DNA from 4 places in the Mesorhizobium sp. ISC15 genome. Region 4 is predicted to be linked to each of the others. Evidence: riboswitches for the same ligand, from Rfam matches in the RefSeq annotation. Region 4 holds a riboswitch; each other region holds the start of a gene.
The links. A riboswitch is a leader RNA that binds a small molecule or an ion and turns the genes downstream of it on or off. The one in region 4 is predicted to bind cobalamin.
Positions count from the first base shown of each region.

Region 1 (5,379 bases), on a different contig from region 4:
GAGAGTTCGTTCAACGACAGGCTCATCATCCCGCTCACCGTTCGATCGTGCCGGTGCGGCGGATCTTCTTTTGCAGCAGAAGGATGCCGTAGAGCAGCGCTTCCGCGCTCGGCGGACAGCCGGGCACGTAGATGTCGACCGGCACGACGCGGTCGCAGCCGCGCACCACCGAGTAGGAATAGTGGTAATAGCCGCCGCCATTGGCGCAGGAGCCCATCGAGATGACGTAGCGCGGCTCCGGCATCTGGTCGTAGACCTTGCGCAGCGCCGGCGCCATCTTGTTGGTCAGCGTGCCGGCGACGATCATGATGTCGGACTGGCGCGGAGACGCGCGAGGAGCAACACCGAACCTCTCCGAGTCATAGCGCGGCATCGAGGTGTGGATCATCTCGACCGCGCAGCAGGCAAGACCGAAGGTCATGAACATCAGCGAGCCGCTGCGCGCCCATGTGATCAGCGCCTCGGTCGAGGTGACGAGAAAACCCTTGTCGGCCAGCTCGTTGTTGATCTCGAGGAAGAAAGGGTCATTCGCCCCCACCGGCTTTCCGGTGCTGGGGTCGAGAATGCCTTTTGGCTTCGGCGCGACGAGCGTGCCGGAATTGTCGCTCAATCCCATTCCAGCGCTCCTTTCTTCCATTCATAGGCAAAGCCGATGGTCAGCACCGCCAAAAACACCATCATCGACCAGAAACCGAGCATGCCGATCTGGCTGAAAGACACGGCCCATGGAAACAGGAAGGCCACTTCCAGATCGAAGATGATGAACAGGATCGACACCAGATAGAAGCGGATGTCGAACTTCATGCGGGCGTCGTCGAACGAGTTGAAACCGCATTCATAGGCGGAAAGCTTTTCCGGATCGGGGTTGCGGTAGGCCACCAGGAAGGGTGCGGCAAGCAGCGCCAGGCCGACGACCAGCGCCACGCCGATGAACAGGACGATGGGCAGGTACGAACTCAACAACGCGTTCATGCTGCGGCTTTCCGTTGGCGGCCAATCCACTCTGATTACAGCACCGGACCCACTTGCGGAAGCGTGACAGTTTAACCACTGAACCGTTTTAGGGGGCTCTATGCTGCAACGCGGCGAGGGTTAGCGCAGGCCTTTCGGCGAAGCAAGTCAAACCTTGTTCAAAACACGGTGCTGGACGGCATATCCGGATAAACTGGTCCGATCTGCTCCTGTTTGATTTCCTTCACTTTTTACTCCACTTTTCTCTCCTGACATAGATGCCGCCAAAACCCTGCTAGCATGGCGCGGAATCATCGCCCCAACCTTTGGTCGAACGCCAACAGAGTGCCGTCTGCATGAAGGAAAAAATCTCGCTCGCCATGGCCCGGCGCATCGCGCTTGCCGCACAGGGGTTTGCCGACCCTCGCCCTAACGGCACGCCCGATCGCCGCCATCTGGCCCGTGTGCTTGGCCGTACCGGCCTGCTGCAGATCGATTCCGTCAGTGCGGTGGTGCGTGCCCACTATATGCCGCTCTATTCGCGGCTTGGCCCCTACCCGCTTGCGCTGCTCGACAACGCCGCCGTGACGCGCAAGCGCACGGTCTTCGAATACTGGGCGCATGAAGCCTCTTTTCTACCGGTCGAAACCTATCCGCTGATGCGCTGGCGCATGGAACGGGCCGAGCGCGGCGAGGAAATGTATAATGGGCTGGCCAAGTGGGGGCGCGAACGCACCACTTACATTGAAGACATTTATCGCGAGGTTGTATCGCGCGGCCCGCTCGCCGCGTCGGCTCTCGAAGGCCAAAAGGGAAACGGCGGTTGGTGGGGCTGGAGCGACGCCAAGCACGCTTTTGAATGGCTGTTCTGGGCCGGCCGCATCACCACGGCATCACGTCGTGGCTTCGAGCGGCTTTATGATCTGCCGGAACGGGTGCTGCCGCCGGCAATACTCAGCTTGCCGGTGCCCTCCCCTGAGGATGCGCATCGCGAATTGCTGCGCATCTCCGCCCGCGCCCACGGCGTCGCGACAGCGGGAGACCTGCGCGACTATTTTCGTCTCTCTCCCGCCGACATCAAGGGCCGCATCGAGGAACTGGTCGAGGCAGGTGATCTTTTGCCGGTTCGCGTCGAAGGTTGGGACAAGCCTGCCTATCTGCACAAGGACGCCCGTTTTCCGCGCCGGATCGAGGCGCGCGCACTGCTCGCGCCGTTCGATCCTGTCGTCTTCGAGCGGTCGCGTACGGAAAGGCTGTTCGACTTCCGCTATCGCATCGAGATCTACACCCCTGCCGAAAAGCGCCAATACGGCTATTATGTGCTGCCGTTCCTGCTCGGCGAAAGGATCGTGGCGCGCCTCGACCTCAAGGCCGACCGCCCCGCCGGCGTGCTGCGCGTCCATGCCGCCTATGCCGAGCCCGGCGCGCCGACGCAAACTGCCGATGAATTGTTCGAGGAGTTGAAGCTGATGCAGGGCTGGCTCGGCCTGGAACGCATCGAGGTGACGCCTGCGGGTGACCTGGGCCAACCCCTTGCCGACATTGCCGCCTCGTAGACGTGCGTTGACACGACTGCCTCCACAAGCCTAAATCCGGTCCAGACGGTCTCCTCTCGGCAAAGGGAGGAGCCAAGAGGGAATGCGGTGCGAAATTCCGATTTCAAATCCGCGGCTGTCCCCGCAACTGTAAGCGACGAGCCAAGGCCGAAAACCACTGGGACGGTCCCGGGAAGGCGGCACCAAGGCGATGACCCGCGAGCCAGGAGACCTGCCGTCTAGGACATAAGAATCCGATCGCCTGGCGGGTTTTCCGGGCAAGGAGCCTGATTTGGAACGCGACAGCAGTTTTTCGGCTGAGACAGCGGGCGTATTGTCCGGCGATTGTGATGCCTTGGCCGGCGTTACCGTGATCATCTGCGCCTCCTGCCGCAATGAGACCGGCTCCGATGGCCATCCCCGCGCCGGCGAACTGCTTGCTGAAGACACGCGCCGCGCCGCTTCAGGCGAAAATATCCGCATCCGCACCGTCGAATGCCTCGGCAACTGCAAGCGCCGGCTGAGCGCCGCGATCCTGCGCGACGGCTGCTGGAGCTATGTCTTCGGCGACCTGACCGCGACAAGCGGCGCCGATCTCGTCGCTGGCGCAAAGCTCTTCGCCACCTCGACCGACGGCCTCATTCCATGGCGCGGCCGCCCCGATTGCCTGAAGCGCGGCCTCGTCGCCCGCATCCCTCCCCTCGACCTTTTGAAGGACCAGATATGAACGCTTCCGTCTCCCGCGTGCCCTGCACCGTCATCACCGGCTTCCTCGGCGCCGGCAAGACGACGCTGATCCGCCATCTGCTCGAAAACGCCGGGGGCAAGCGGCTGGCCATCATAGTCAACGAGTTCGGCGACATCGGCATCGACGGCGAGATCCTGAGAGGCTGCGGCATCGACACCTGCCCGGAGGAGAACATCGTCGAGCTGGCCAATGGCTGCATCTGCTGCACCGTCGCCGATGATTTCGTCCCGGCGCTCGATCAGATCCTGTCGCTGACGCCGAGGGTCGACCATATCCTGATCGAAACCTCCGGCCTCGCTCTGCCCAAGCCGCTGGTCCAGGCCTTCCAGTGGCCGACGGTCAAGAGCCGGGTGACGGTCGACGGCGTCATCGCCGTCGTCGACGGACCGGCGCTGGCTGATGGCCGCGTCGCCAACGACATGGACGCCCTGCAGGCGCAGCGCGCGCAGGACGAGACGCTCGACCACGACGATCCGGTCGAGGAGGTGTTCGAGGACCAACTGGCTTGCGCCGACCTGATCATATTGTCGAAGAGCGACCTGATGGACGCCGCCGGCTCAGCACGCGCCAATGCCATCATCGGCGAGCACACCGCGCGCGCCGTCAAGATCGTGCCGACCTCGCAGGGCAAGGTCGATCCGTCTGTGCTGCTCGGCCTCGGCCTTGCCGTCGAGGACGACATCGAGAACCGCAAGACCCATCACGACGACGAGCTCGACCACGAGCACGACGATTTTGACTCGTTCGTCATCGATATTCCGTCGATCGCCAATCCCGATGAGCTGGCTTTGCGCGTCGCCACCGCGGCGGAGGAAGAAAACGTTTTGCGCGTCAAGGGTTTCGTCGAGGTCGGCGGCAAGCCGATGCGGCTGTTGCTGCAGGCCGTCGGTCCGCGCGTCAATCACTATTACGACCGCGCCTGGACCGCCGACGACGACCGCCGCTCGCGCCTCGTCGTCATTGGCCTGAAAGGGCTGAACCGCCCGGCAATCGAGCGTATCCTCGCCGGCTGACCTCAGGCACGAGCCGCGATGCACATCCTCACCACAACATCCGCCTCGCTCGACGATCTCGCCGAGCCTGTCGATCTCAGGCAGACGCCTGCGGATATCGTGGCGCTGTCCTTCACCGACAGCGATCTGGCCGGCTTGGCGGCGGCGTGGAAGGCGGACGCGGATCGCCTGCCGTCGATGCGGCTGGCGGCTCTACGCGATCTGCGCCATCCGATGTCCGTCGATCTCTGGATCGACAGCGTCGCCCGCCACGCGAAGGTTATTTTGGTTCGTATCCTCGGCGGTTACGACTGGTGGCGCTACGGCTGCGACCAGCTCGCCTCGACCGCCCGCGCGCGTGGCATAAAACTGGCGCTGCTGCCCGGCGAATGCCGCGACGAGGATCTGCGGCTAATCGAATGCTCGACGCTGCCGCGCGACGAATTGGACGGGCTGCTCGGCTATTTCCGCGAAGGCGGGCCGGAGAATATGATGGCGCTGGTGCATCAGCTGGCAAGTCTCGCCGGATCAGGTGTGGCGGTCGCTGAACCTGTCAGCGTGCCAAAGGCGGGCTACTATCAACCGGGACTGGGGGTCGTCGAGCGCGATGTCCCCCTCCCCCTCGAGGGGAGGGTCCGGCCGCAGGCCGGGGGTGGGGTCGCCTCTGACGCGCGCCAACAGAAAAAAACGTCGAGCACTGCCGCAACGACCCCACCCGGCCCGGCGGGTCACCCTCCCCTCGAGGGGGAGGGAGACGACGCGCCAATCATCCCAATTCTCTTCTATCGCTCGATGCTGCTTGCCGCTGATGTCGCGCCAATCGACGCGCTTGTTGAAGCGCTACGGCAGCGCGGCATGATCCCCGTCCCCATCTTCGTTTCCAGTCTTAAGGACCCGGCCTCGCTCGCCTTTGTCGAAACCGCGCTGTCGACGCTTAAGCCCGCTTCCATCATCACCGCCACGGCCTTCGCCTCCGGTGCCGAGCCCGGCATTGAAACCCTGTTCGACCGCGCCGGCGTGCCGGTGTTCCAGGTCATCGTCGCGACGACACGCCGTGACATCTGGCAAAACAACCAGCGCGGCCTCGCCCCCGCCGACCTCGCCATGCATGTCGTGCTGCCCGAGCTCGACGGCCGCATCCTCGCCGGCGCCA
Region 1 covers NZ_JAVSPX010000001.1:4,978,978-4,984,356, forward strand. Annotated here, with positions in the region: gene RPG13_RS23900 (NADH-quinone oxidoreductase subunit C) at 1-26, opposite strand, end outside; gene RPG13_RS23905 (NuoB/complex I 20 kDa subunit family protein) at 35-616, opposite strand; gene RPG13_RS23910 (NADH-quinone oxidoreductase subunit A) at 607-972, opposite strand; gene RPG13_RS23915 (winged helix-turn-helix domain-containing protein) at 1,308-2,507, shown strand; cobalamin riboswitch at 2,537-2,740, shown strand; gene RPG13_RS23920 (DUF1636 family protein) at 2,779-3,213, shown strand; gene cobW (cobalamin biosynthesis protein CobW) at 3,210-4,247, shown strand; gene cobN (cobaltochelatase subunit CobN) at 4,266-5,379, shown strand, end outside.
Region 1: another riboswitch for cobalamin. It lies ahead of RPG13_RS23920 (DUF1636 family protein); the one in region 4 lies ahead of RPG13_RS32860 (DUF1636 family protein).

Region 2 (5,379 bases), on a different contig from region 4:
GCGAAAGGGCCTGATGTGACCAGGTGGTCCGGCACGGCGTTTGGGTGGAGCGTCGTCTTTGCCCGGATCATGGTGCGGATCGCCGTGAACCAGAGTGCGACGACGCCGAACAATGCCACCCAGCCGGCCGCGAACAGGATGTCGCCTAGAAGGCCGCCGATCCATGGAAGCGGATAGAGCAAGCCAAGCGCGATGCTGACGGCGATGGCTGCGAGATAGATCAGTGGCGGCCACGGTATAAACCCCGGTTTAGGCTGCCCCGGTTTAGGCTGATGGTCGGTCATTGTGCTCCTCCCTCCATCAAAGTGCTGTCGGCTTTGGCTGTGCAGGCGCCGGCGAGCTCGTCGAGATGTGCCTTCCAGTCTGCAGCCTGGTCGTTGCTGTAGAGCCGATCAAGCGTCGCCTCGCCCTCGAGCGTATCGAGCATGCACACACAATAGCTGGAGCAGAACTCCGTGTCGCGCGATTGCTCGCACGACATCTGGCATTCTTTCAGGAAGGTCACCTGCCTGGTTTCGACCGGTGCCGGCATGATCTGCGAAAACAGCCAGACCGAGCCGATCAGCACCGGCTGGTGGATCAGATAGAAGGCGAGGCTGTGCCGGCCGATAAAGACCAGCGGATTTGTCCAGCGGGCAGGCGTGACGCTCGCCAGCCGCGTCAGCATGCCGGAGGCGGAGCTGAGCTTTGCCGCCGCGATGCCCGCAAGCACGGCGCCGAACCACGGCAACAGCGGGACATAATCGTTGGAGCGTGGATTGGTTGCCGACAGGCCGACCCACCACAGGGCCGGATGGTCGAAGATCCCGGACCTGAGATAGAGCGGAGCGGTGATGACGAAAGCCGCGACGACAAGCGTCAGCAGCGCCGGCAGCCGCAGAAACGCCAGGCCGAGCAGGCTGGCCAGCGCGATCTCGTGCAGGATGCCGAAGAAGATGAAGCTGTCGGGCGTGGCAAACCTTGTGGCGGCCGATATGGCGAGCGCCGCCCCGGCGACCATGGCGAAGCGTTTCCAGAAGCCGTTCCAGCGGATCTGTTTGCCATGGGCGAGGAACAGGCTGACGCCAACCAGAAACAGGAAGGTCGAAGCGATGCAGCGCGCGTAGAACTTCCACCAGCCGAAGGCGGTCAGGCCGGGATCGGTGTAGCCGAAGAATTCGAGATCCCAGGTGAAATGGTAGCTCGCCATGGCAAGCAAGGCGATGCCGCGTGCGACGTCGATGGCGATAATGCGCTTCGTCTTCGATTGATCCTGAACGGGGGCGACTGGCGTAAGGATGCTCATGGTCTCGCAATCTGATTCAGCACTGCAAGACGACTATCACGGTTGCCCCGGACAAAAGAAGGCGGGCCAAACCTCTCAGATGTTCAGGGCGTCGGTGAAAGCGCTGTGGCGTTCGCGCACCCAGTTGTGGAAGCGATGCAATTCATATTCCTCGGGCATCAGCACGCCGGCCTCGTGGCGCATCGAGCGCAGGCCCTTCTGGTTGACCTCGCAGATATCCGCGTCTTCCTCCAGCACCTGCCTGCCGAAGGCGACGATGTTGTCGATATCAGCCGTTGGATCGGCGAGCGCTTCGGGCGAAAAAAGCCATTCGGCGGTCAGTTCGGTCTGCTCCGGGCCGAGCGGCACCAGCCGCACGGTGCGGACATAATCGACATGGCCGACGATGAACATCGACGGCAAATTGGTGGCATAGGTCTGCCCGGCGGTACGCTCGGCGGACGTCAGCTCGGGAAAGGCCGGGCCGTGGACGCGCCCGTCGCGCGACCAGGTCTCGGCTCCGGCCCGCAGGCCACCGGAAAACTCCGGCGCGTCATTGTCGGCGTAACGGGCCCATTCCGGGTCGTCGTGCCGCCCCATCAGGCCGCGGCCATAGATCGGCACCAGCCGAGACAGGTCCTTGTGAACGCCCGGGCAATGCAGGCACTCGTTGAAGTTCTCCCAGAAAATCTTCCAGTTGCAGTCCATCACCTTGCGCAGCACATGGCCCGACACCAGCGTCTCCAGCGGCCAGTTGGCGAGATTGCCGGATGCGGGATCGAAGGATGTTTCGGCCGAACCGGCGGCGTCTTCCCTGAGATTGACGAAGACGAAACCGCGCCACACCGACAGTGCGACCCGATAGAGCGGATGATCGGCCTTGTCGAAGCCTTCAGGTAGCGATTTCGACGGCACGCGCACGAGATCGCCACGCAGCGAATAGGACCAGGCGTGATAGGGACAGGTGATGAGCCGCGCCTTCAGCCGTCCTTCGCTCGCCTGGCAGAGCTGCGAGCCGCGATGCCGGCAGGTGTTATGGAAGGCGCGCAGCTCGCCGGTCTCGTCGCGCAGCACGACGATCTCCTGCGTGCCGACACGGAATGTCCTGAACGCCAGCGGCTGGGCAAGGTCGGCCTCGCGGCAGACGAGCAGCCAGCTTCGATACCAGATGGCGTCGAGATCGCGCTGATGGGCGTCGATGTCCCAGTACGCCGACGACGGCAGCGTCGGTTCAAGTCGCGTCAAACCGTTATAGGGATCGTGCTCGCTCGGGCTGGGTTGCATGACCGGCTTCCTGTGATGCTCCAGCCGACACCCGGCCGCGAAAATTGTCAATCACGGCGCCGGCTGGCTGGCCTGCCAAGACGGCGCATTCGCGCTGGTAGCTGGCGGAATTTGGTTTGCCGGGCGTTACGATTCTGCCTATAGTCGCAGCCGTCGTCGGTTCCTTTGGAACCAAGAGGGAATGCGGTGAGGGCAAAATTTGCCCAATGCCGTGGCTGCCCCCGCAACTGTGTGCGGTAGTCCTCTCCATATGCCACTGAAGAGTTTCTTCGGGAAGGTGGGGAAGGGCGCTGATCCGCGAGCCAGGAGACCTGCCGGCGACAGGAGAACTGACTTCTATGCCCTCGGGTGGAGGGCGAAAGGACAAGACATGAATACCGCTTCCGTCTCGCTCGGCGCTTCCGTCTCCTCGCAGTCGCGCTTCTTGCAGCTGGCGCTTGCTGCATTTCTCGGCATTTTCGTCATGGGCTTTGTCGGCTTCTCGCATATCGATGCGGTCCACAATGCCGCTCACGACTATCGCCATTCGATGGCGTTTCCCTGCCACTGACGAGGGGCTGACATCATGACATTGTTTCGCAACGTCGTGTTCATCGCGGCGATCGCAGGGCTTGTGGCCGGCGTCGTCCTCGCCTGCATGCAGGCCTATGCCACCGTGCCGCTCATCCTGAAGGCGGAAGTCTACGAGCAGGCCGGCGGCGGCCACGCGCATGACCATGCCGCGGCGCCGATAGCACCTGCCGAAAACGCAATGAGCACGACTGCTATGAGCAGCGCCGCACCGGCTGAAGCTGCCGCTCCGGAAGACGAAGGCTGGGCGCCGGCCGATGGCTTCGAGCGTTTCGTCTTCAATATCGCTGCCAATGTCGTTACCGGCATCGGCTTTGCTCTGATCCTGGTCGCCGCTTCGGAGTTTGCCGGCGGCATCGGCAATTGGCGTCAGGGCCTGTTCTGGGGGCTCGCTGGCTTTGCCGTGTTCACGCTGGCTCCGAACCTTGGCCTGCCGCCCGAACTGCCGGCGATGCCGGCCGCCGATCTCGCCCAGCGCCAGATCTGGTGGATGGCGACAGTGGTGGCGACAGCGGCCGGTCTCGGCCTGCTTGCCTTCCGCAAGTCGCTGCCGCTGGCGCTGCTTGCCGTGGCATTGATCGTGGCGCCGCATATCGTCGGCGCGCCGCAGCCCGACAATTTCGAGTCGCCGATCCCGGAAGGTCTGCATCACCAGTTCGTGGTGGCGGTGACGCTGACCAATCTGGTGTTCTGGCTGGTGCTCGGCGCCGTCGTCGGCGTGGTGCGTGGCCGCTTGACCGGCACGGCGACGAGCCTGCGCGACAGCTTTGCCTGATCGCGTTGCTTCCGGCGGGACGCTGACGCTGGTCATCGGCGGTGCGCGCTCCGGCAAGAGCGCGCATGCCGAAAGATTGGTGACGGCCTGTCCGGCGCCGTGGACATACATCGCCACGGCGCAAGCCTATGACGACGAGATGCGCGAGCGCATCGCGCTGCACCGATCGCGGCGCGGCGAGGGCTGGACGACCATCGATGCGCCGCTCGATCTCGTCGGCGCGATCGAGGCCCTGCCTGACGGCCGGCCTGTCCTGATCGACTGCCTGACGCTGTGGCTGACCAACCATATGCTGGCCGAACATGACATTGAGGCTGAATGCCGGGGGCTGGCCGATGTGTTGTCGCGACCGCGCGGGCCATGGCTCGTGGTCTCCAACGAGGTCGGCCAGGGCATCGTGCCGGACAATGCGCTCGCCCGTCGGTTTCGCGATGCCGCCGGCCGGCTCAACCAGCAGGTCGCGACGATAGCCGATACGGTGCTGATGATGGTGGCGGGACTGCCGCTGAAGGTGAAATGACATGGCTGATACTATCGAACCCAAGGACGAAGAACGCCACCGCGCCAAGATGGCCAAGCGCAAGGCGGTGCAGGACGCCGAGGTCGCGGCAAAGACCGTCGAGAAGGGGCTGCTGATCGTCAACACCGGCCCCGGCAAGGGCAAGACCACCGCTGCCTTCGGGCTGGCGCTGAGGATGCTCGGCTACGGCAAGCGCGTCGGCGTCGTCCAGTTCATCAAGGGCAAATGGCACACCGGCGAGAAGGACGCCTTTGCCGTTTTCGGCGATCGGGTCGTTTGGCACACGATGGGCGAGGGTTTTACCTGGGAGACTCAGGATCTGAAGCGCGACATCGCTGCCGCCGAAGCTGCCTGGGCCAAGGTGCTCGAGCTGATGGCCGATCCGTCGATCAGCCTTCTGGTGCTCGACGAGCTGAACATCGCGCTGCGCTACGACTATCTCGATCTGGACAAGGTGGTGGCGGCGCTGAAAGGGCGCCGCGAGGGTCTGCACGTCGTCGTCACCGGCCGCAACGCCAAGCCGGCGCTGGTCGAGGCGGCCGATCTGGTCACCGAGATGGGCGTGACCAAGCATCACTTTTCCGCCGGCGTGAAGGCGCAGCAAGGCATAGAGTTCTGAGGGGTTTTGCCCGCGCCTCTTCTTCCTTCTCCCCTTGTGGGAGAAGGTGGATTGGCGCGCAGCGCCAAGACGGTTGAGGGGTGCTGGCCGGAGCGCTGTTGGTGCCAAGCTGGAACACCCCTCATCCGGCCGCTTCGCGGCCACCTTCTCCCACAAGCGGAGAAGGGAAAGCCGCACGAAGCGGCTCGCCCCGGAATGGTAAGAGTGAGGGGCAGCGCAAACCTGAAGCGATTGGCCACTTCGTGGCCCGAAATCGATTGCTTTGTGACGGCAGTTATGCTAGGAATTTATTCATGGTGCTGATTTGCGCCAGCGACCCGCCCCCGAGGCGGTTTTTTATTTCAGCC
Region 2 covers NZ_JAVSPX010000001.1:4,933,878-4,939,256, reverse strand. Annotated here, with positions in the region: gene RPG13_RS23720 (methyltransferase family protein) at 1-284, opposite strand, end outside; gene RPG13_RS23715 (DUF1624 domain-containing protein) at 281-1,285, opposite strand; gene RPG13_RS23710 (aromatic ring-hydroxylating oxygenase subunit alpha) at 1,361-2,548, opposite strand; cobalamin riboswitch at 2,689-2,881, shown strand; gene RPG13_RS23705 (CbtB domain-containing protein) at 2,919-3,098, shown strand; gene RPG13_RS23700 (CbtA family protein) at 3,114-3,893, shown strand; gene cobU (bifunctional adenosylcobinamide kinase/adenosylcobinamide-phosphate guanylyltransferase) at 3,916-4,413, shown strand; gene cobO (cob(I)yrinic acid a,c-diamide adenosyltransferase) at 4,415-5,032, shown strand.
Region 2: another riboswitch for cobalamin. It lies ahead of RPG13_RS23705 (CbtB domain-containing protein); the one in region 4 lies ahead of RPG13_RS32860 (DUF1636 family protein).

Region 3 (5,379 bases), on a different contig from region 4:
ATGATGCCGATCGGCAGTTCCTGCGGCGGCAGCAGCGTGCGGGCTAGAAGGTCGCTTGCCAGCAACAGCACCGCTCCAAAGAGGGCGCAGCTTGCAATCAGGCGCAGGTGCAACGGGCCGGCCAGGGGCCGGGACAGATGCGGGATCATCAGACCGACGAAACCTATGACGCCTGCCACCGAGACGAGGATCGCCGTCGAGAAAGCAGCGACGAGAAATGTCGTCCTGCGCATCCGCGCAACCGGCACGCCGAGGCTTTCGGCGGCGTTTTCGCCGGCCAGGAAAGCGTCGAGCCGACGGTGGTTCCAAAGTCCGAACACAAGGATGGTGCCTGCGCCCAGAGCAGCCAGTCCGACATTGTCCCACCGCGCCAGCCCGAGCCCGCCCATCGTCCAGAACAGCACCGAGTGGGCGGCGCGCTGGTCACCGGCAAAGACGAGATAGTTGGTCAAGGCGGTGAACATGAACGATACGGCAAGCCCGGCCAATATCAGCCGTTCGGGGCCTTGCCCCCTCACCCGCGAAACCAGCAACAGCACGATGCCGGCGGCCAAAATGCCGCCGGTGAAGGCAGCGACCGGCAACGTCCAGATGCCGAAATGGTCGCCAAAAATGGTGATAACGGAAACCGCGCCGGCCGCGGCACCGGACGACAGGCCGAACAGGAACGGATCGGCGAGGTCGTTGCGCGTTACCGTCTGCAGCAGCGCGCCGATGACGCCCAGCCCGGCGCCGACACAGATGGCCATGATCGTGCGCGGCAGCCTGAGATCGACAACGATTTTGCCGACCGGACCGGGCACGATGTCTCCGTCCAGTCCGGCCGCATGTCCGAGCGCGGCAACCACGTCGCTCAACGCTATGACCGTCGATCCATAGGCGATCGACAGCAGTGCAAGAGTGGCAATCGCCACTGCTCCTGCTATCATTGCCAATTCGAACGCCCTGCGGCGCAAGCTCAGAAAGCTTCCGGGTGCATCGCCCTGGCGATCTTGCCGATCGCCTCGATGTTGGCTGGCCCGGGCGTCAGCTCGGCATAGCGCAGCGCGACGAAGCGCTCATTCCTGACCGCGTCGGTTTCCTTCATCGCCGGATGAACTTTGAGGAAATCGAGCAGTTTCCTGTAGCCGCCACCGTCCTGGTAATCGAGCAGGATCAGGAACTGCGGATTGCGGGAGGCGACCGTTTCCCAATCCGTATTGCCCCAGCTCGTCTGCATGTCGGCCATGATGTTGTCGCCGCCGGCAGCGGCGATCATGGCGCTGGGGATCGCGAACTTGCCTGATGTGAAGGGTTTGTCTTCGCCGGAGTCGTAAAGAAATACGCGCGTTCCCTTGTGGTCGCCAACCTTCGCCGTGATATCGGCGAGTTGCGCTTTCCAGTCCGAAACAAGTTTTTTCGCCTCGGCTTCCTTGTCGAAAATCCTGCCCAGCTTTTCGATGTCGTCGTAGAGCAGGTCCATCGAGGCGGCGGGGCGGTTGTTGTCGAGATGGACGCAGCTTTCCGTCAGCACCAGCGTCTTGATGCCGTGCGGCGCCAGCGTATCGGGCGTCACCTCGCCGCCCGGCTTCATGCCGTAATACCAGCCGGCGAAGAAGAAATCGGGCTCGACCGCGACGAGGTTTTCAAGTGTCGGATATTTCGGCGCGAGTTCCGGGATCGAGCCCTGCTCGGCCTTGAATTCCGGACCGACCTTGTACCATCCGGTGATGCCGGTCAGGCCGAGGATCGACGGTTGCAGCCCCAGCGCGAAGGCCATCTCGGCCATGTTCATATCCTGGATGATGGCGCGCTTCGGCGCGGCGTCGAACGTCAGCGGCGTGCCGCAGCTGTCTACAGTTACCGGGAAAGCAAAGGCGGTCACCGGGAAAGCGAAGGCGGTCTGGGCAAACAGGAGGGAGGCGAAAGACAATGCGAGGCGTTTCACGAATATTGCTCCTTGGTCAAATCGGAATGTGAAGAGGCACGGTTCGGAACGTCGAATACCGTGAGTTCGCGGTCTTCGGTGGGATGGCGCAGCCGAAGCACGTCGACGCCGAAAATCTGGCGGATCAACTGCTTGGTCAGCGCCTCGCGCGGACCGGCAAACGCCTGCAGGCGGGCCTCGTTCATCACCGCGACCCTGGTGGCAAATGGCGTGACCAGCGACAGATCATGAAGCACCGCCACGACGGTCATGCCAAACTGCGACACGAGTTCGAGAAGCTCGCTGCGGGCGCGCGGATCGAGATGATTGGTCGGTTCATCGAGGAACAGGATTTTTGGCTCCTGGGCAACGGCGCGTGCCAGCTGGGCGCGTTGCCGCTCGCCACCCGATAGCGAGCCGATCGTGCGGCCGAGCAGCGGCAGCAGGCCGGTTCTGCGAAGCGCTTCGACGGCGATGTCGCGTTGCTCGCTCCTCCGTCGCAAGCCGGCATGCGGGACGCGGCCAAGCTCGACGTAGTCGATCACGGCAAGCCGCGGATCAGGCTGATCGGTCTGGCCGACGACAGCCATGTGCAGCGCCCGCTCGGCGGCCGAAAACGTCTCCAGCCGGCGTCCGGAAAATCTCACATCTCCCGCGCTTGGCCGCAGGGTGCCACATAGCATGCGCAACAGCGTCGTCTTGCCGGCGCCGTTGGGACCGATGATTGCGAGGCGATCGCCCGCCGCCACCGAAAGGCTGACCGCGCTGACCAGGCATTGGCCATTCGCCGTCGCGCTCAGCTCACGCGCTTCAAGAAGAGGCTGGGAGGCGTCCAACTTACCGTCACTTTCTCAATGGCGACGGAAGGAAGCTGGACGGACCGGCCGACAAGACCGATGTCCACGTCTCCTCCCGGCACACCCCGTCCGGTCAACTCATGCTGATGGCAGGTCTCCTGGCTCGCGGGTCTTTGCGCCATCCTGCCTTCCCAGCCTTGCCGGCCAGTGGCATTTCGGATTTTGCTAACCGCTTACAGTTGCGGGGGCAGCCACGGCCTCGATCCGAAGATCTCACCGTGTTCCCTTTTCACCCCTTGCCTTTCGACTCGGGGACCATCACCCAGGCACCCTAGTTTTCCGCCAATCACAGCGCAATAAATTTCCAGGGTTGAAACAGCCGCTGGAGCGAAGGGTCTTGTCAGAAAGAGCCATACGAATCTCGTTATGTAATAACGTTACCATTTAAAAGACGCCGCTTGCTCCTGTCAAGCTCTTTCGCCCGACGCCTTCGACTTGCCGGCCGCCGTCGCTCGCGATTTGCGCGGTGCGCAATTTCGATCAAACTGCCTCCACCAGGAAGCGGCACCATGACTTTGCCAAATGCGAAGACTGGGCCAAATGCGAAGACTGGGCCAAATGCGAGGAGCCATATGAACCCGACCGAGAAAGCGCTGTGGTTCGTCGAAAGCCATCTGCCGGAATCCGTCTCGCTCGCCGATGTCGCCAAGAGCAGCGGCGTGTCGCGCTTTCACGTGACGCGGGCCTTTGGGGCTGCGACCGGCCGTTCGGTGATGGGCTACATGCGTTCTCGCCGGCTGACCGAAGCGGCGCGCAGGCTCGCCGCCGGCGCACCCGACATCCTCTCGGTCGCGCTCGACGCCGGCTACGCCTCGCATGAGGCCTTCACCCGCGCCTTCCGCGACCAATTCGGCACCACGCCGGAACTGGTGCGCGCGCAAGGCTCGCTCGACAATCTCGCTCTCGTGGAGCCGATCCTGATGGACCAGTCCTTCCTCACCAATCTCGAGCCGCCGCGTTTTGAGACCAGCCGGCCGTTTCTCATCGCCGGTCTCGGCGAACGCTACAGCTGCGAAACCAGCGCCGGCATCCCGATGCAATGGCAGCGGTTCGGCCCGTATATCGGCAATATTCCAGGCGAGATCGGCGACGTCGCCTATGGCGTCTGCGTCAACGGCGACGACACCGGCAATTTCGACTACATCGCCGGCGTCGAGGTGTCCGATTTTTCGGACCTGCCGAGGGAGTTTTCGCGCGTGCGCGTGCCGGCGCAGAAATACGCCGTGTTCGCCCATCGTGACCACATCTCGACCATCCGCCGCACGGTCAACACGATCTGGAACAAATGGCTGCCGGCCTCCGGGCACGAGATCGCCGATGCGCCCGAATTCGAGCGCTACGGCCCCGAATTCGATCCACGCAGCGGCAATGGCGGGCTGGAAATCTGGATACCGGTGAAGGGGTGAAGCGCGGCCAGCCAAGGGCAATTGCTTCAGACAAATGATGCTTCCAGCTTGTGTTGGAGATCATTGTCGAGGCGCGCTCCGCCCGGTTTTTGCCTTCTCCCCTTGTGGGAGAAGGTGTCGCCGAAGGCGACGGATGAGGGGTGCTCCAGCCTGGCGCCGATGGCGTTCCGTCCAGCACCCCTCAACCGTCTCGGCGCTGCGCGCCGATCCACCTTCTCCCACAAGGGGAGAAGGGAAAGACGTTACAGCTCCAGGTTCCAGTTCTGGCCGACCAGATCCTTGCCGAAGGCGTGATGGCGCTCCTCGTCGGCCAGCTTGAATCCTGATGCCTCGTAGATGCGGCGCGCTGAGGTGAGCACGTCGTTGGTCCACAGCGTCAGCGTCTTGTATCCCTTCGCGCGGGCAAAGCCGATGCATTCCTCGACCAGCCGCTTGCCGATGCCGAGACCGCGCGCCGAGGGTTCGACATAGAGCAGGCGCAGCTTCGCCACCGTGTCCGACTGGCGCACGACGAAGACCGAGCCGACGACGTCCCCGTCCCGCTCGGCGATCCAGCTGCGCTCCCATTTCGGATCGAAGGATTTGAGGAAGGCACCGAGGATTTCGGCGACCAGCGCCTCATAGGTTTCGTCCCAGCCATACTCCTGCGCGTAGAGCAGGCCCTGGCGATGGATGATCCAGCCGATGTCGCCGACCTGCAAAGGCCGCAGCATGTAGGGGACCTTGGGCTCCGTACATTCGCCCAGCAGCCGCTGCACCGTCTGCATCGCCTTGACCAGCCTGTCCTGTTCCGGAGCGGAAAGCCGGTCGAGCAAGGCCGCGACCTGATCGTGCGAACCCTGGTTCAGCGGCGCGAAGGCCGTCCTTCCCGCCGGCGTCAGCGCGATCGACGAGCGCCGCGCATCGGCTTCAGTCGCTGCGCGCTCCACCAGGCCGCGCTCCTCGAACTTTTTCAACAACCGGCTGAGATAGCCAGGGTCGAGACCGAGATCGCGCGCAAGATCGGTGGCGGTCAGCCCATCGCGATGCGCCAGTTCGTAGAGCACCCGAGCCTCGGTCAGCGAGAAGGTGCTTTTCAGCCATCCTTCGTCGAGCAAGCCGATCTGACGGGTGTAGAAGCGGTTGAAGCCTCGCACCGCATCGATCCGCTCCTTGCCGGGTTGATGATGAATCGTCATGGCATCCTCCTGCCCGCACACGATCAATCATT
Region 3 covers NZ_JAVSPX010000001.1:3,563,018-3,568,396, reverse strand. Annotated here, with positions in the region: gene RPG13_RS17145 (FecCD family ABC transporter permease) at 1-929, opposite strand, end outside; gene RPG13_RS17140 (ABC transporter substrate-binding protein) at 959-1,927, opposite strand; gene RPG13_RS17135 (ABC transporter ATP-binding protein) at 1,924-2,742, opposite strand; cobalamin riboswitch at 2,835-3,038, opposite strand; gene RPG13_RS17130 (AraC family transcriptional regulator) at 3,336-4,169, shown strand; gene RPG13_RS17125 (bifunctional helix-turn-helix transcriptional regulator/GNAT family N-acetyltransferase) at 4,412-5,347, opposite strand.
Region 3: another riboswitch for cobalamin. It lies ahead of RPG13_RS17135 (ABC transporter ATP-binding protein); the one in region 4 lies ahead of RPG13_RS32860 (DUF1636 family protein).

Region 4 (5,379 bases):
CGATATTGTCCCAGCGGGCAAGGCCGAGTCCGCCCATGGTCCAGAACAGCACGGAATGCGCCGCGCGCTGGTCGCCGGAGAAGACCAGATAGTTGGTGAGCGCAGTGAACAGGAAGGAGACGGCGAGCCCGGCAAGGATCAGCCGCTCCGGCCCCTGGCCATGGATGCGGCTGACCAGCAGCAAGACGATGATGGCCGCAAGCATGCCGCCGGTGAAGGCGGCGATCGGCAGAGTCCAGGTGCCGAAGTGGTCACCGAACACGGTGATGACCGACACCGCGCCTGCCGCCCCCGACGACAGGCCGAACAGGAAGGGATCCGCGAGATCGTTGCGTGTGACGGTCTGGAGCAGCGCGCCGACCACGCCGAGGCCTGTCCCCACGCAGATCGCCAGCAGCGTCCGCGGCAGACGCAGGTCCACGACGATCTTTCCCACCGGGCCCGAGGGTGCTTCACCGCCGAGTCCTGTCGCATAGGCCAGCGAAGCTACTACGTCTCGCAGCGGGATGAGCGTCGAGCCCCAGGCGATCGACAGAAGCGCAAGAACGATCGCCGTCGCGACGCCTGTGCCGATCGCCATGCCATAGAATCTGGGCGTCACGCTCAGAAGGCTTCGGGATGCATCGCCTTGGCGATCTTGTCGATCGCTTCGATATTGGCTGGACCGGGCGTCAGCTCGGCATAGCGTAGTGCTACGAAGCGCTCGTTCTTCACCGCATCGGTCTCCTTCATCGCCGGATGCGCCTTCAGGAAATCGAGCAGTTTCTGGTAACCGGCATCGTCCTGATAATCGAGCAGGATCAGGAACTCTGGATTGCGGGTGGCAACCGTTTCCCAATCCGCGTTGCCCCAGCTCGTCTCCATGTCGGCCATGATGTTCTCGCCGCCCGCGGCCGAGATCATGGCAGTCGGGATGGCGAACTTGCCGGCGGTGAAAGGCTTGTCCTCGCCGGAATCGTAGAGGAACACCCGCGTGCCCTTGTTGTCTCCGACCTTGGCCGTGATGTCGGCAAGCCTCTCTTTCCAGCCGGCGACCAGTTTTCCTGCCTCGACTTCCTTGCCGAAGACTTTGCCGAGCTTTTCCACGTCGCCATAGAGCAGGTCCATCGACGAAGCCGGCCGGTTCTTGTCGAGATGGACGCAGCTTTCGGTCAGCACCAGTGTCTTGATACCGTGCGGGGAAAGCGTGTCGGGTGTCACATCGCCGCCCGGCTTCATACCGTAATACCAGCCGGCGAAGAAGAAGTCGGGCTCGACCGAAATCAGGTTCTCCAGCGTCGGATATTTGGGAGCAAGCTCGGGGATCGAGCCCTGTTCGGCCGTGAACTCAGGCCCGACCTTGTACCAGCCCGTAATGCCGGTCAGGCCGACGATGGAGGGCTGCAGGCCGAGCGCAAAGGCCATTTCGGTCATGTTGAGGTCATGGATAACGGCGCGCTTCGGCGCAGCATCGAAAGTCAGCGGCGTGCCGCAACTGTCGACGGTCACCGGGAAGGCCCAGCCGGCGGAGGTGACAAGCGTAGCGGCAAGACAGATGAGAAGACGTTTCAAGTGCAAATCCTCCAGTGGATCAGGGGTAGACGGAAAGGCGGATGGGAATGTCAAAGATCGTGAGTTCACGGTCCTCCACGGGGTGCGGCAGACGCAGCACGTCGACGGAAAAGACTTCGCGAACGAGGGCCGGCGTCAGCGTCCTGGCCGGTGAATCGAGGCCAACCAGACGTCCCCCGTTCATCACCGCGACACGGGAGGCGAACGGAGCGACAAGCGACAGATCATGCAGGACGGCGACAACCGCGACACCCAGTTCCGCGACCAGTTCCAGAATCTCCGCCCGCGCCCGGGGGTCGAGATGGTTGGTGGGCTCGTCAAGGAAAAGAACCTTCGGCTCCTGCGCGATGGCGCGGGCGATCTGGGCACGCTGGCGCTCCCCGCCCGACAGCGAGCCGATCACGCGGTCAAGCATTTTCAACATGCCCGTCCGCTTCAGAGCCTCGACGACAATGTCGCGTTCCTCGCTCCTTCTCCGCAAGCCGACATGCGGAACCCTGCCAAGCTCGACATAGTCTATCACCGCAAGGCGCGGATCCGGTTGGTCAGACTGGCCGACCACGGCGATCTTGCGGGCACGATCGATAGCGGCGAGATGGTCGAGACGGCGGCCTCCAAGCCTGATCTCACCCAAACCCGGCCGAACCATTCCCGCGAGCATCCTGAGCAGCGTCGTCTTGCCGGCGCCGTTCGGCCCGATGATTGCCAGCCGGTCGCCCGCCTCCACCCTCAGGCTCACATCCTCGACCAGGCTTTGCCCTGCCAGGGAACGGAAACCGACATCGTGCGCCTCGAGCATGACGGTGCTCATCACGCGACCCGCGCGGCGAGGACCGCAGGAATGCGCGCCAGCGTCTTGCCGGCGAGACCAAGGGGACGCTCGCCCTCCCTGCACCAACCATTCGGCAGCCCATGATAGAGGTGTGCGAAGTCGATCAGGTGGGGAGCGTCACGGTCCGAATCGATGTCGCCGAAGAGGTAGCTGGCCTTGCCGCCGGCTGTGTAGGCAACGGTCAGCGGTCTGTCGCATCCGGCCATGCAGTCGGCTTCGGCTATGTGGAACCGGCGGCCCGGCTCCCCGTCCAGTACGGCATTCAGCATAGATATCAGTCGCAAGCCGGGGTTCCCGTCAATCGCACGCCGGCCGGGGCAGCGGATGCAGACGATGATGCTGTGCTCGGGACTGTGCCCTAAATCGACGCTCTCCATCCGTCACCTCCTCTTCAAGGCACGGAAGGATGGCGCGCATGACGGATTGAGGCCGCCTTCGAGCTTCCTCCCGGCACACCCCGTCCGGTCAATTCTCGCTGATGGCAGGTCTCCTGGCTCGCGGGTCTCAGCGCCATCCTGCCTTCCCGGCCTTCCGGCCAGTGGCGTGTCGGATTTTGCTCGCCGCTTACAGTTGCGGGGGCAGCCATGGCATTGGCCTGAAAGGCTTCACCATGTTCCCTTTTCACCCCGGCGCTTGCGCACCGCGGAACCATCGCGAAGAAGGCTATTGGAGTCGACACGTCGTTGCAACGGCGGTTCATCGCAGTCGCGAACTGGACATCCGCACAGTGCCTGGCAGCCAACCAGTGGACTGCGTTGCCAACATTTTCAGTCGGAAACCCAGCTAGAGCGTCAGCGCTCATGCAGCCTGCCTTTCCCAGCTCGGGAATGGATCCGGAAGATCGCGCCAGTGGCCGGGTATGAAGTTCTTTTCCTTGACGAGGCAGGCATCGAGGTCGGAGCGGATTTGGCGTTCATCCATCGGGTCGCAGCCGATGAAAACGATCTCTTGCCTTCGGTCTCCCCAGATCGGGTCGAGATAAGGTTTCATTGCGGCCTTCCATTCCGGATGATCCGGCCACTGGTTCTTCGGTACGGAGGCCCACCAAAGACCGCGCTTGCCGGTGCGGATCAGTGCTCCTGCTTGGCTGATTTCGCCGACATAGTGCGGACGCGTTGCCAGCCAGAAGAAGCCCTTCGCTCGCACAATGCCGGGCCAGGACTTGTTGATGAAGGCCTTGAGCTTCATCGGATCTAAGGGGCGGCGCTCGCGATAGACGAATGAGCGGATGCCGTATTCTTCGGTCTCGGGCACGTGGTCCTTGAAGCCGTTCAGTTCCTTGAACCAGAGCGGATGCTGCTCGGCCTTCTCGAAATCAAAACGGCCTGTGTTCAGAACCTTGTCCAGCGGGACCCGAGCGAAATCTGTCTCGATCAGTTCGGCGTCGGGATTGAGCGAGCGCACGATCGGAAGCAGCGCGTGTCGCCAACGATGCGCCAACGCCACGCCGCCGGTGAGAAGGTGTTTGTCGACTACGCCGGCGACACCATCGATATCGTCGACCCGATAACGGGCGAAGCTCAGGCTATGAAGTTGTTCGTCGGCGCATTGGGAGCCTCCAGCTATGTTTACTGCGAGGCTCGGCCGAGCGAAGGGCTGGGCGACTGGATCGGCTGCCATGTCGGCATGTTCGCCGCCTTCGGCGGAGTGGCGACCATCACGGTCTGCGACAATCTCAAGGCGGCTGTGACCAACCCCGACCGCTATGATCCCGGCCTCAACCGTACGTACCAGGATATGGCCCGGCACTATGGCACCACAATCCTGCCAGCCCGGCCGTACAAGGCCCGCGATAAGGCAAAAGTCGAAGTTTCGGTCCAAATTGCCCAGAGATGGGTGCTGGCGCGCCTTCGCAACCGCCGCTTCTTCAGCCTGGTTGAACTCAATCAGGCGATCGGTGAGCTGGTCGCCGATCTCAATGGGCGGATCATGCGGGCCTATGGTGTAGGGCGACGTGCGATGTGAAGGATAAGGCGACATCCAGATTTACGAGCAGTCGTCTTCGGCTGATCTTGTTGCTCCAGACCTTTGAGGGATCTGGAGGGGCAGATGAGGCGGCTCGACCTGGAGGCGCGCATGGCAATCAAGGCATTGGCGCGGGGCACAGCGAAGAGCGAGATTGCTCGTCTTCTTGGAGTGACTGAGGGAACGGTCCGTTACCACGTGGCCCGGATGAAGACCGGCGCGGTGGACGGTCGTTCACGGCAGCCTTTCAAGGCTGAAGCGTTGCGCGAGGCGATCGAGCACTGGCGCTCCCAGCAAACGAGCGTCGCACTCAACCTTGCTGCGCTTCACGAATGGTTGTGCGTGGAACATGGCTATGATGGCAGCCTCCGCTCCATCGAGCGGTTCTGGAAGAGCGCCTATCCAGCCCCGGCGCTCCGTGCGCGGCGCCGGGTGGAGACGCCAGCCGGGGCGCAGGCGCAGGTGGATTGGGCGCATTTTCCAGGCGTTCTTATCGGGAATGTGCCGATCGATCTGCTGGCCCTGCACATGGTACTTTCGTGGAGCCGTAAGGAGGCGATCGTCTGGTCGACAGCCAAGGACATGCTGTCATGGCTGTCGTGCCACTCGGCCTGCTTCACCCGTCTGGGCGGCGTCGCGGCGACCGTGCGGATTGACAATGAGAAGACAGCCATTGCTCACGGGGCCGGCGCCTGGGGCACGATCAACGCCACCTACCGGCGCTATGGCTTGATGATGCGCTTTCACATCGACGCCTGTGCGCCGCGCCAACCCCAGGCGAAGGGCAAGGTCGAGCGCCGGGTTCGCGATCAGCGCATGGCGCTCGAGCCTTACGGCCGATCATTTTCGGATTTGTCCGATCTGCAGAGTTGGACGGATGCTCGCCTCGAGGCCTTGTCGCAGCAGCGCCGGTGCCCGGCGACAGGAACGAGCGTCTCCGAAGCCTGGAGGGATGAGGCGCAAAGGCTGACGCCTGTGCCAGCGACCCTGCCCGAGCCGTTTGATGCCGTCGCCACACGCAGCGTCGGCGT
Region 4 covers NZ_JAVSPX010000002.1:5,073-10,451, reverse strand. Annotated here, with positions in the region: gene RPG13_RS32875 (FecCD family ABC transporter permease) at 1-580, opposite strand, end outside; gene RPG13_RS32870 (ABC transporter substrate-binding protein) at 604-1,551, opposite strand; gene RPG13_RS32865 (ABC transporter ATP-binding protein) at 1,571-2,362, opposite strand; gene RPG13_RS32860 (DUF1636 family protein) at 2,362-2,760, opposite strand; cobalamin riboswitch at 2,847-3,051, opposite strand; partial or broken gene RPG13_RS32855 (GTP-binding protein) at 3,182-3,808, opposite strand; partial or broken gene istA (IS21 family transposase) at 3,794-4,336, shown strand; gene istA (IS21 family transposase) at 4,460-5,379, shown strand, end outside.